DNA from 2 places in the Geodermatophilus sp. URMC 60 genome. Region 2 is predicted to be linked to the other one. Evidence: riboswitches for the same ligand, from Rfam matches in the RefSeq annotation. Region 2 holds a riboswitch; the other holds the start of a gene.
The links. A riboswitch is a leader RNA that binds a small molecule or an ion and turns the genes downstream of it on or off. The one in region 2 is predicted to bind cyclic di-AMP.

Region 1 (4,477 bases), 240 kb from region 2:
TGGGTACGGGACCGCGAGCTTGTCAGAGGAGGTGACCGGTCCCGCAGCGCGGGTGCGCCGGCTCAGTCGGTCTCGGGCAGCTCCGGCGTCTCCGGGCCCACGGCCGGGGCGGCGCCGCCGAGCTCCTTGCTCCGGCCCGACTCGGCGTCCTCGGGCTTCGGCACGCGGGGGTCGTCGGGCAGCGGGGGAGCGGTCTGCCGCGGGCCCTCGACGTGCGGCGTGGTGGTGTCGGGATCCATGCCCGGTGAGTACCCGGAGAGCCCGCGCTACCCGCCGACGAGGCGGCGCAGCCGGCGGACCGGCGCCTGGACGGCCCGCAGCGTCAACCGCACCGGCAGGGTCGCGAGGGTCGACCCCACCCGGACGCCGAGGCGCCACAGGTCGGCGTAGTCCGGCGGGCGGGGTGCGGTCGGCGTGGGGTCGGGCGGGGGTGGCGTCGCGGGGACGATCAGGTCGACCGTCGTCCGGCGGCGGGTGCTGCGCAGCGACTCGAACGACGGGATCGCCGGCGCGGCCGGCGACTCCTCGTCGTCCGGGTGCGGCTCCGGGACCGACGACTGGTGCTCGCGCTCGGTCGCGGGGAAGCGGCCGGGCGGCTCCGGGACGACGCCGCGGATGGCGGCGATGGTGCCCGGGCCCAGCCCGTTGATCGCCACGAGGTCGGCCCGGGTGAGAGCGGCGAGCTGTTCGGTGGTCGTGATCCCGGCCCGGGTCAGCGCGGTGACCGCCCGCGGGGGGAGGCCGAGGTCGCTGACGGTCCTCCCGGGCGTGGTCCCCGGTGACGTGGTCGGCATGGTGTCCAACCTAGGACCGACCGACCGGCCGCACCGGTCCAGGTCTCCTGGAGGTCCAGGCCTCCTGGAGGATGCCCACCAGTCCGTTGCCGTAGGAGGCTCCCCGATGACCGCTGCCCGTCCGGGCGGGACCCCGACCCCCACGCACACCGAGGGCACGCTGGCCTCGGGGCTGTACCGGCAGGCCTGGACCGTCGAGGACCCGGTCGGCGCCGTCGTGCTGGTCCACGGCGCGCACGAGCACGGCGGTCGGTACCGGCACGTCGCCGAGCGGCTGGCCGCCGCGGGCTACGCCACCCACGCCGTCGACCACCCCGGCCACGGCCGGTCCCCGGGCAACCGCGGCAACATCGGCAGCATGGCCGCCGCCGTCGACGGCGTCGCCGAGCTGGTGCGCACCGCCGGCGACCAGCACCCGGGCGCCCCGCTGTTCGTCTACGGGCACAGCCTGGGCGGACTGATCGCGCTGCAGTACCTGACCGGGACGCCGGACCCCCGGATCGCCGGCGCGGTCATCTCGGCGGCGGCGCTCGACACCAGCGCCGCGAACGCCGTCCAGCGGACCGTGGCGCCGCTGCTGTCCCGGTTCCTGCCCGACCTCGGCGTCCTCCGGCTCGACGCCGAGGCGGTCAGCCGGGACCCCGCGGTGGTCCGCGACTACCGGGCCGACCCGCTCAACCACAACGGCAGGATGGTCGCCCGCACCGGCGCCGAGCTCATGGCCGCCGCGTTGACCATGCCGCGGCGGCTGCCCGCGCTCACCGTGCCGCTGCTCGTGCTGCACGGCACCGCCGACCGGCTGGTGCCGCCGGTCGCCAGCGAGGTCGTCCGGGCGCACGCCGGCTCGCCCGACCTCACGGTGCGGACCTACGAGGGGCTGTTCCACGAGCCGCACAACGAGCCGGAGAAGGACGCCGTGCTGGCCGACGTCGTCACCTGGCTCGACGCCCACCGCACGTCGTCCTGACCGCTCGCCGGCCGCCGGAGGGTCCGCGCGGACGGCGCGGACGTGACGACGGCGACACCGGCGCGACACGCCGCGCTGACCTGCGGCGCGCCGTTCCGGCGGCCGTTTGTGACCGGCGTCACGGCGACAGTGCACATGACTCCACGTAGCGTTTTGTGTGCGCTCAGCAAAGGAGAGAGCGCGGCGCCGGTCCGCCAAACCCTGCCCACCGGACGCCAACCCGTTCCCAGGGCAGGGGTGGGGGACCCACGACCACGGCGCGCCACGACTCGAGTCCACGACTCGAGGGGGCCCGTCTCGGGGTGAAGCCGCGGACCGCGGCCGGGCACCGATCGCCCGAACCCGACAGCTGACCTCGCCGGCGGTGATCGGAGATCACCATGGCCAAGCACCGCGCACCCCGCTATGTCCGCACCAAGAAGGTCATCGCCAAGGCGCCCGTCGCCGCCGGCGCCACCGTCGTCGGGTTCGGCGTCCTGAGCGCCCCCTCCCAGGCGCTCGCCGGGACGACGGGCCCGATCCCCGCCCACGCCATCGAGGTCCCTGTCGCGACGGCGGCCGCCGACGCCTCGACGGCCGGCTACACCGTCGTCCGCGGCGACACGATCAGGAAGATCGCCGCCGCCCACGGCCAGACGTGGCGCGACCTCTACCAGCGCAACACCGACGTCATCGGCGCCGACCCGAACCGGATCTTCCCGGGTCAGGTGCTGCACACCGCCGGCTCCGTGCCGGTCGCCGCGGCCCCGGCCGTCGGGTCGGCCGGGAACACTGCGCCCGCCACCCCGGCCGCTCCGCTCGCCGCTGCGGCTCCGGCCGCCGCGCCCGCGGCCGTCGCGCGCATCGCCAACAGCGCCGGTGACGTGGCTCCGCAGGTCCAGGCCGCGGCCAACCGCGTGATCAGCGAGGTGCCCGGCGCCGGCTCGATCACCCTGGGTGGCACCCGGGCCAGCGCCACGGACCCGAACGGCCACCCGTCGGGCCTGGCGCTGGACTACATGGTCATGTCCGACGCCGCCCTCGGCGACGCCATCACCGCCTACCACATCGCCCACTGGGACGAGCTCGGGGTGAAGTACGTCATCTGGCAGCAGCGGATCCTGTCCTCGCCGGACGGCGTGTGGAAGGCCATGGCCGACCGCGGCAGCGCCACGGCGAACCACATGGACCACGTGCACGTGAACTACGTCGGCTGAGTCCCCGGCCCGCACGTCGGCGGCCCCCACCCGTCTTCCGGGTGGGGGCCGCCGGTGCACGGGGGGCCGCGGACGGCGCCGGCTGACGCGCCACGGCCCCGTCCAGGGCACCGCCCCGAGCCTGCGAGGGGTTAGGAGGACGGGGCCTCTCTCAGAGCAGCGCGTCGAGGTCGTCCGGGCCCGGACCGGTGCCACCGGAGTCGCGCAGCGGCGAGGTGTCGGGCAGGTCGTCCTCGGGCGGCTCGGGCGCGACCGGGCCCTCCGCGTACAGGGTGCTCGGGTCCCGCGGGTCCATCTCGCTCATGGGGAGGAGGTGCCCCGCCGGGCCGCGCGGAACCGTGCTCCGGGGGTCGGGCACCACTCGGCGACGAGCAGGTCCGGCACCCAGGGCAGGAAGGGCACGAGCAGGTGCGCGAGCGTGGAGGCCACCTGCCCGGGGACGCCGACCGGCCCCACCTGCGCCGCGACGAGCACGGCCGGCCGGAGCCGCAGGGCGACCGCGGCATGCGTCAGGCGGACGTCCGCACCACCCACCGCCGGTGCGCGGCGACGTGCCGCCGGCGGATGGCTCCCCGGGCCGCGGCGGCTCCCGTCCCGACGGGTCGGGCGGGCGGAGGCGACGGGGCCCGGCGCGGCAGCGGCCAGACGTCCTAGACATCTGTTGCGGAACGGTTCCGTCTCCCGCATGCTGTCCGCGGGCGGGGCCCCGGGACGACCTCGGGCGAGCCCCGCCCGCCAGCTTCGCAGGTCGCCCCGCGCGGGGAACCGGCGCGATCAGGCGGGACGGTCGAGCAGTTCCCGCAGTGTCCGGTCGACGAAGGTGTTGTCGGCGGCGTTCATACCGAGGCCGGCGAAGTGTCCCCAGATCGTGTCGATGACCCGGACCTCCCCCTGCGCGATGAACTGCGAGGCCCACTGCTCGTCCTCGGGCGGGAAGTAGAGGTCGGTCCGGGCGGGCATGGCCACGAGGGGGCAGCGGATGGAGCGCAGGGCGGCCTCGGTGTCCCCGTCGAACCCCGGCGTCCGGCCGACGTCGCCGTGCTCCCAGGTCCAGAGCATCGCCAGCAGGTTGTTCGGGTCCCGGTCCTCGTCGAGCCAGAAGCCCTCCCAGAACCCCACCAGGAAGTCCTCCAGCGAGGAGTAGCCCATGGACCGGTACTCGCGCTCCCAGTAGAACGCCTGGGACAGGCCCCACCCGGCGTAGATCCGGGCGAAGGCCCGCATGCCCGCGGTGGGGCGCGCGTCGGGTGAGTACTCGCCGCCCCGGAAGGCCGGGTCGAGCGTCAGCGTGGCCCGCAGGCTCTTCAGGAAGACCTGGTTGTGCTCGCTGGTGCGGCTCGACCCGACGATCGGGGCGGCCCGCTTCACCATCTCCGGGTGGCTGACCGCCCACTGGTAGGTCTGGCCAGCGCCCATGGAGGAGCCGAGCACGAGCTCGACCGACTCGATGCCCCACTGCTGCGTGAGCAGCCGGTGCTGGGCCTCGACCTGGTCGGAGAAGGTGACCGGCGGGAAGTGCG
Region 2 (4,477 bases):
CAGTGGTCGTAGCTCCAGCCCGACGTCCCGACGTGCACCGCTGCACCGTTCCCCACCCACCCCACCTCCTCGCTCAGGGCAGCCGCCAGACCGTCGTCCGCCGCAGCCCGGGCCCCTCGGTCTCCGGGATCTCGTGCACCGCGACCGCCTCGAGGCGGTCGTGCGGCAGGTAGGGGCGGCCGGGGTCGCCGACGTAGACCTCGCAGCCGCGGGCGCGGGCCCGGTCGAGGAAGGGCAGCACCCGCTCGGTCATCTCCCGGTCGTAGCAGACGTCGCCGGCGAGGACGACGTCGATGCCGACCGGATCCCGGCCGAGGACGTCGCCGGTGACGCTGATCCCCCCGACGCCGTTGAGCCCGGCGTTGACGCCGACCGCCGTCCGGCTGAACGGGTCGACGTCGCTGGCCAGCACCGACCGGGCGCCGGCGAGGCGAGCGGCCAGCGCCACCAGGCCGCTGCCGGCGCCGAGGTCGAGGACGGCCCGCCCGGCCACCACCGACGGTGCGTCGAGCACGAAACGCGCCAGCGCCTGCCCGCCCGGCCAGGCGGCGGCCCAGAACGGCGGGGTCTCCCCCGCCCCGCCGTCCGCGGCCTCCATCGCCTCCCACAGGGCGACGACGTCGTCGGCCACGTGCAGCCGGACCTCCGGCACCGAGGAGGGCCGCCGGACCTGGGTGTGCACGCGGACGAAGGAGGAGGGGACGGCGCGGACGGTCACGCCCGCAGTCCACCACGTGGCCGCACCCGGCACCGCCCGCCTGGGAGCATCCGCACGTGCTCATCGCCCGGTCGATCGCCCTGTTCCTCGCCGCCGCGGTGCTCGAGATCGGCGGCGCCTGGCTGGTCTGGCAGGGCGTGCGCGAGCACCGCGGCTGGCTCTGCATCGGCCTCGGGGTGGTGGCCCTCGGCGCCTACGGCTTCGTCGCCACCCTGCAGCCGGACGCCTCCTTCGGCCGGATCCTGGCTGCGTACGGCGGTGTCTTCGTGGCGGGCAGCCTGGCCTGGGGCATGGCGCTGGACGGCTACCGGCCGGACCGCTTCGACGTCGTGGGCGCGCTGATCTGCCTCGTCGGCGTGGCCGTGATCATGTACGCCCCGCGGACGTCCTGACCCCGCGGACGTCCTGACCCCGCGCACGGCCGAGGGCCGCCCCCGCGGTGCGGGAACGGCCCTCGGGGAGGACGGCGGCCCCGTCCAGGGAACCCCCCGAGCGTGGCGACGTGCTGGAACGGCCCCTGCAGGGCCCCGCCGCGGGCCTGCGAGCGGTGGGGGGCAGGGGTCCTTCCTCAGTACCAGCCCTTGGCCTGCGAGTGCGACCAGGCGCCGCAGGGGCTGCCGTAGCGGTTCTCGATGTAGATCAGGCCGGCGTCGATCTGCCGGTAGCCGTCCGACGTCTTCGCGATGCCGGTGCTCGCCCAGGTCGAGTTCAGGAACTGCGGGATGCCGTAGGCGGTGCTGGTGGGGTTCTGCGCGTTGGGGTTCCAGCCGCTCTCCTTGCCCCACAGCTTCTCCAGGCAGCTGAACTGCTCGGCGCTGCCGACCTTGCTCATCGCGTAGTCCTTGAAGGAGCCGCGCGGCGCGGAGGACGACGAGCTGCTGGCAGCCGGTGCCGGAGCGGCGGCAGAGGAGGCCGCCTGGCGCTCGGCGGCCGCGCGGGCGGCGGCCTCGGCCGCGGCCTTCTCGGCGGCCTCGCGCTCCGCGGCCTCGCGGGCGGCCTGCTCGGCAGCGGCCTTCTCGGCGGCGGCCTTCTCGGCGGCCTGCCGGTCCAGCTCGGCCTGCTCGGCGGCGGCCTGGACCTGCGCGGCCTGCGCCTCGGCGGCCTGGCGCTCGCTCCGGGAGGCGGCGAGGTCCTCCAGCGGGGCGAGCTCGGTGGGAGCCGGGGCGCTGAGCGGCTGCTGCGTGGCCTCGGCGGTGATGCCGAGCTGCTCGGCGACGCTCATGGAGGCGGTCACCGTCTCGGTCTCGGCCTCGGCCTCGGCCGCCGGCTGCGCGCCGATGACGGTGTTGACGACGATCGCGCCGGCGGCGGCGGTGGCCAGCAGGATCGCCGGGCGGCGGCCGCGGGCGGGCAGCCGCAGGCGGCGGCGGGCGGTCCGATCGGCGGCGGGCTCGGCGGCCGGGACGGCCGGGAACTGCTTGGTGTCCATGGGGGTGGGGGTGCTCCGTGGCGGGAGGGCGCGCGGGGTGGGTCCTCCGAGCGGAGGGCAGCCCGGTGCGGCGCGGTCTACGGGGGCGCCGGCGGATCAGGGAGTGCCGGCGGGCGCGGTCGGGTGCCGGGTCAGCTGGCCGGGGAAGAGGCGCGGAGCGCGCGTGGCCGGGTGGGCCGGCGAGCCGCGAGGGCCCGTGGGCGGGGCATGCGAGTGCTCCGTTCTTCCGTGAGCCGCCTACCGAGTTAGCTGACGGGTTCGGGCGGGAAGCAGCCCTACCGGCCCGCGCATCGTGCTCGCGGGCGGGATTCACCCCAGTACTGCGGTGGGTCCCCGGCTCGCGCCCGCTGGCAGCGGACACGACTCGGCGGCGTCCGGCCAGGCTCCCCGAGCGGGGACCAGACGACCGACCGGACGGGAGCCACCGTAAGCGGCGTTACCGTCCCGTGACAATGCCGCGAACCACATCCGACACGTGAGTGACGTCGCAGTGCGGCGAGGCCCTCCCTCCCGAGGGGGCCGGACGAGGGGAATACGCACCCGTCGGATGCGTTGCAGCGACCGGTAGTTGCACTCTCAACCAATGGAGACCGACATGCAGTTCGGCGTCTTCTCGGTCAGCGACATCACGACCGATCCCACCACCGGCCGCACGCCCGGCGAGGCGGAGCGGATCCAGGCGATCGTCACCATCGCGAAGAAGGCCGAGGAGGTCGGGCTCGACGTCTTCGCCCTGGGGGAGCACCACAACCCGCCGTTCTTCTCCTCCTCGCCGACGACGACGCTGGCCTACATCGCCGCCCAGACCTCGCGGCTGCAGCTGTCGACGGCGACCACGCTGATCACCACCAACGACCCGGTGAAGATCGCCGAGGACTACGCGATGCTGCAGCACCTGGCCGGCGGCCGAGTCGACCTGATGATGGGCCGCGGCAACACCGGCCCGGTCTACCCGTGGTTCGGGCAGGACATCCGCAACGGCCTGCCCCTGGCGGTCGAGAACTACGCGCTGCTGCGCCGGCTGTGGGACGAGGACGTCGTCGACTGGCAGGGGCAGTTCCGCACGCCGCTGCAGGGCTTCACCTCGACCCCGCGGCCGCTGGACGGCGTCCCGCCCTTCGTGTGGCACGGCTCGATCCGCTCCCCGCAGATCGCCGAGCAGGCCGCCTACTACGGCGACGGCTTCTTCCACAACCACATCTTCTGGCCGCCGGAGCACACCGCCCGGATGGTCGAGTTCTACCGCCGCCGCTTCGAGTACCACGGCCACGGCAGCGCCGACCAGGCGATCGTCGGCCTGGGCGGGCAGGTGTTCATGCGCCGGAACAGCCAGGACGCCGTCCGCGAGTTCCGCCCGTACTTCGACAACGCGCCGGTCTACGGCCACGGCCCCTCGCTGGAGGACTTCTCCCGCGAGACGCCGCTGACCGTCGGCTCCCCGCAGCAGGTCATCGAGCGGACGCTCGGCTTCCGCGACCACGTCGGCGACTACCAGCGGCAGCTGTTCCTCATCGACCACGCCGGCCTGCCGCTGAAGACGGTCCTGGAGCAGCTGGACCTGCTCGGCGAGGAGGTCGTGCCGGTGCTGCGCAAGGAGTTCGCCGCGCTCAAGCCCGCGCACGTCCCCGACGCCCCGACCCACGCCTCGCGCGTGGCGGCCCGCCAGGCGTCTCTCCAGGAGGTGTCCGCATGACCACCCGCACCCTGGCCGTCGTCAGCGCCGGGCTGTCGACCCCGTCGTCGACCCGGCTGCTGGCCGACCGGCTGGCCGCCGCGACCGTCGGCGCCCTGCGCGAGCGGGGCGACGACGCGACGGTGGAGGTCGTCGAGCTGCGCACGCACGCCCGCGACCTCGCCGACGACCTGGTGACCGGGTTCGCCAACGAGTCGCTGCGCGCGGCGATCGACACGGTCGTCGGCGCCGACGGGTTGATCGCCGTGACGCCGGTGTTCTCGGCGTCCTACAGCGGGCTGTTCAAGACGTTCTTCGACGTCCTGGACAAGGACTCGCTCACCGGGACGCCGGTGCTGCTCGGTGCCACCGCCGGCACCGCCCGGCACTCGCTGGTCCTCGAGCACGCGATGCGGCCGCTGTTCGCCTACCTGCGGGCCGTCCCGGCGCCGACCGGCGTGTTCGCCGCGTCGGAGGACTGGGCCGGCGCCGGCGGGGTGGACGCCGAGCTGGCCCGGCGGATCGACCGCGCGGCCGGCGAGCTGGCCGACCTGGTCGCCGGCCGGCCGGCCACCGAGCGGCCGGTGGACCCGTTCGCCGACGTCCCCTCCTTCGAGGAGCTGCTCCGCGGCGCGTGAGCCCCCCGCGGTCACCGCGC

Region 1: linked by a shared signal. The riboswitch ahead of ACWIX3_RS18555 (LysM peptidoglycan-binding domain-containing protein) and the one ahead of ACWIX3_RS19705 (aggregation-promoting factor C-terminal-like domain-containing protein) in region 2 are both predicted to bind cyclic di-AMP.

The regions. Positions count from the first base shown of each region.
Region 1 is NZ_CP199958.1:3,930,476-3,934,952, reverse strand. It holds gene ACWIX3_RS18570 (hypothetical protein) at 63-239, opposite strand; gene ACWIX3_RS18565 (DNA-directed RNA polymerase subunit alpha C-terminal domain-containing protein) at 267-794, opposite strand; gene ACWIX3_RS18560 (alpha/beta hydrolase) at 901-1,761, shown strand; cyclic di-AMP (ydaO/yuaA leader) riboswitch at 2,012-2,140, shown strand; gene ACWIX3_RS18555 (LysM peptidoglycan-binding domain-containing protein) at 2,142-2,957, shown strand; gene ACWIX3_RS18550 (hypothetical protein) at 3,109-3,261, opposite strand; gene ACWIX3_RS18545 (hypothetical protein) at 3,258-3,491, opposite strand; gene ACWIX3_RS18540 (alpha/beta fold hydrolase) at 3,732-4,477, opposite strand, start outside.
Region 2 is NZ_CP199958.1:4,172,256-4,176,732, forward strand. It holds gene ACWIX3_RS19690 (DUF72 domain-containing protein) at 1-56, opposite strand, end outside; gene ACWIX3_RS19695 (class I SAM-dependent methyltransferase) at 74-718, opposite strand; gene ACWIX3_RS19700 (YnfA family protein) at 775-1,110, shown strand; gene ACWIX3_RS19705 (aggregation-promoting factor C-terminal-like domain-containing protein) at 1,287-2,147, opposite strand; cyclic di-AMP (ydaO/yuaA leader) riboswitch at 2,367-2,527, opposite strand; gene ACWIX3_RS19710 (LLM class flavin-dependent oxidoreductase) at 2,731-3,840, shown strand; gene ACWIX3_RS19715 (FMN reductase) at 3,837-4,457, shown strand.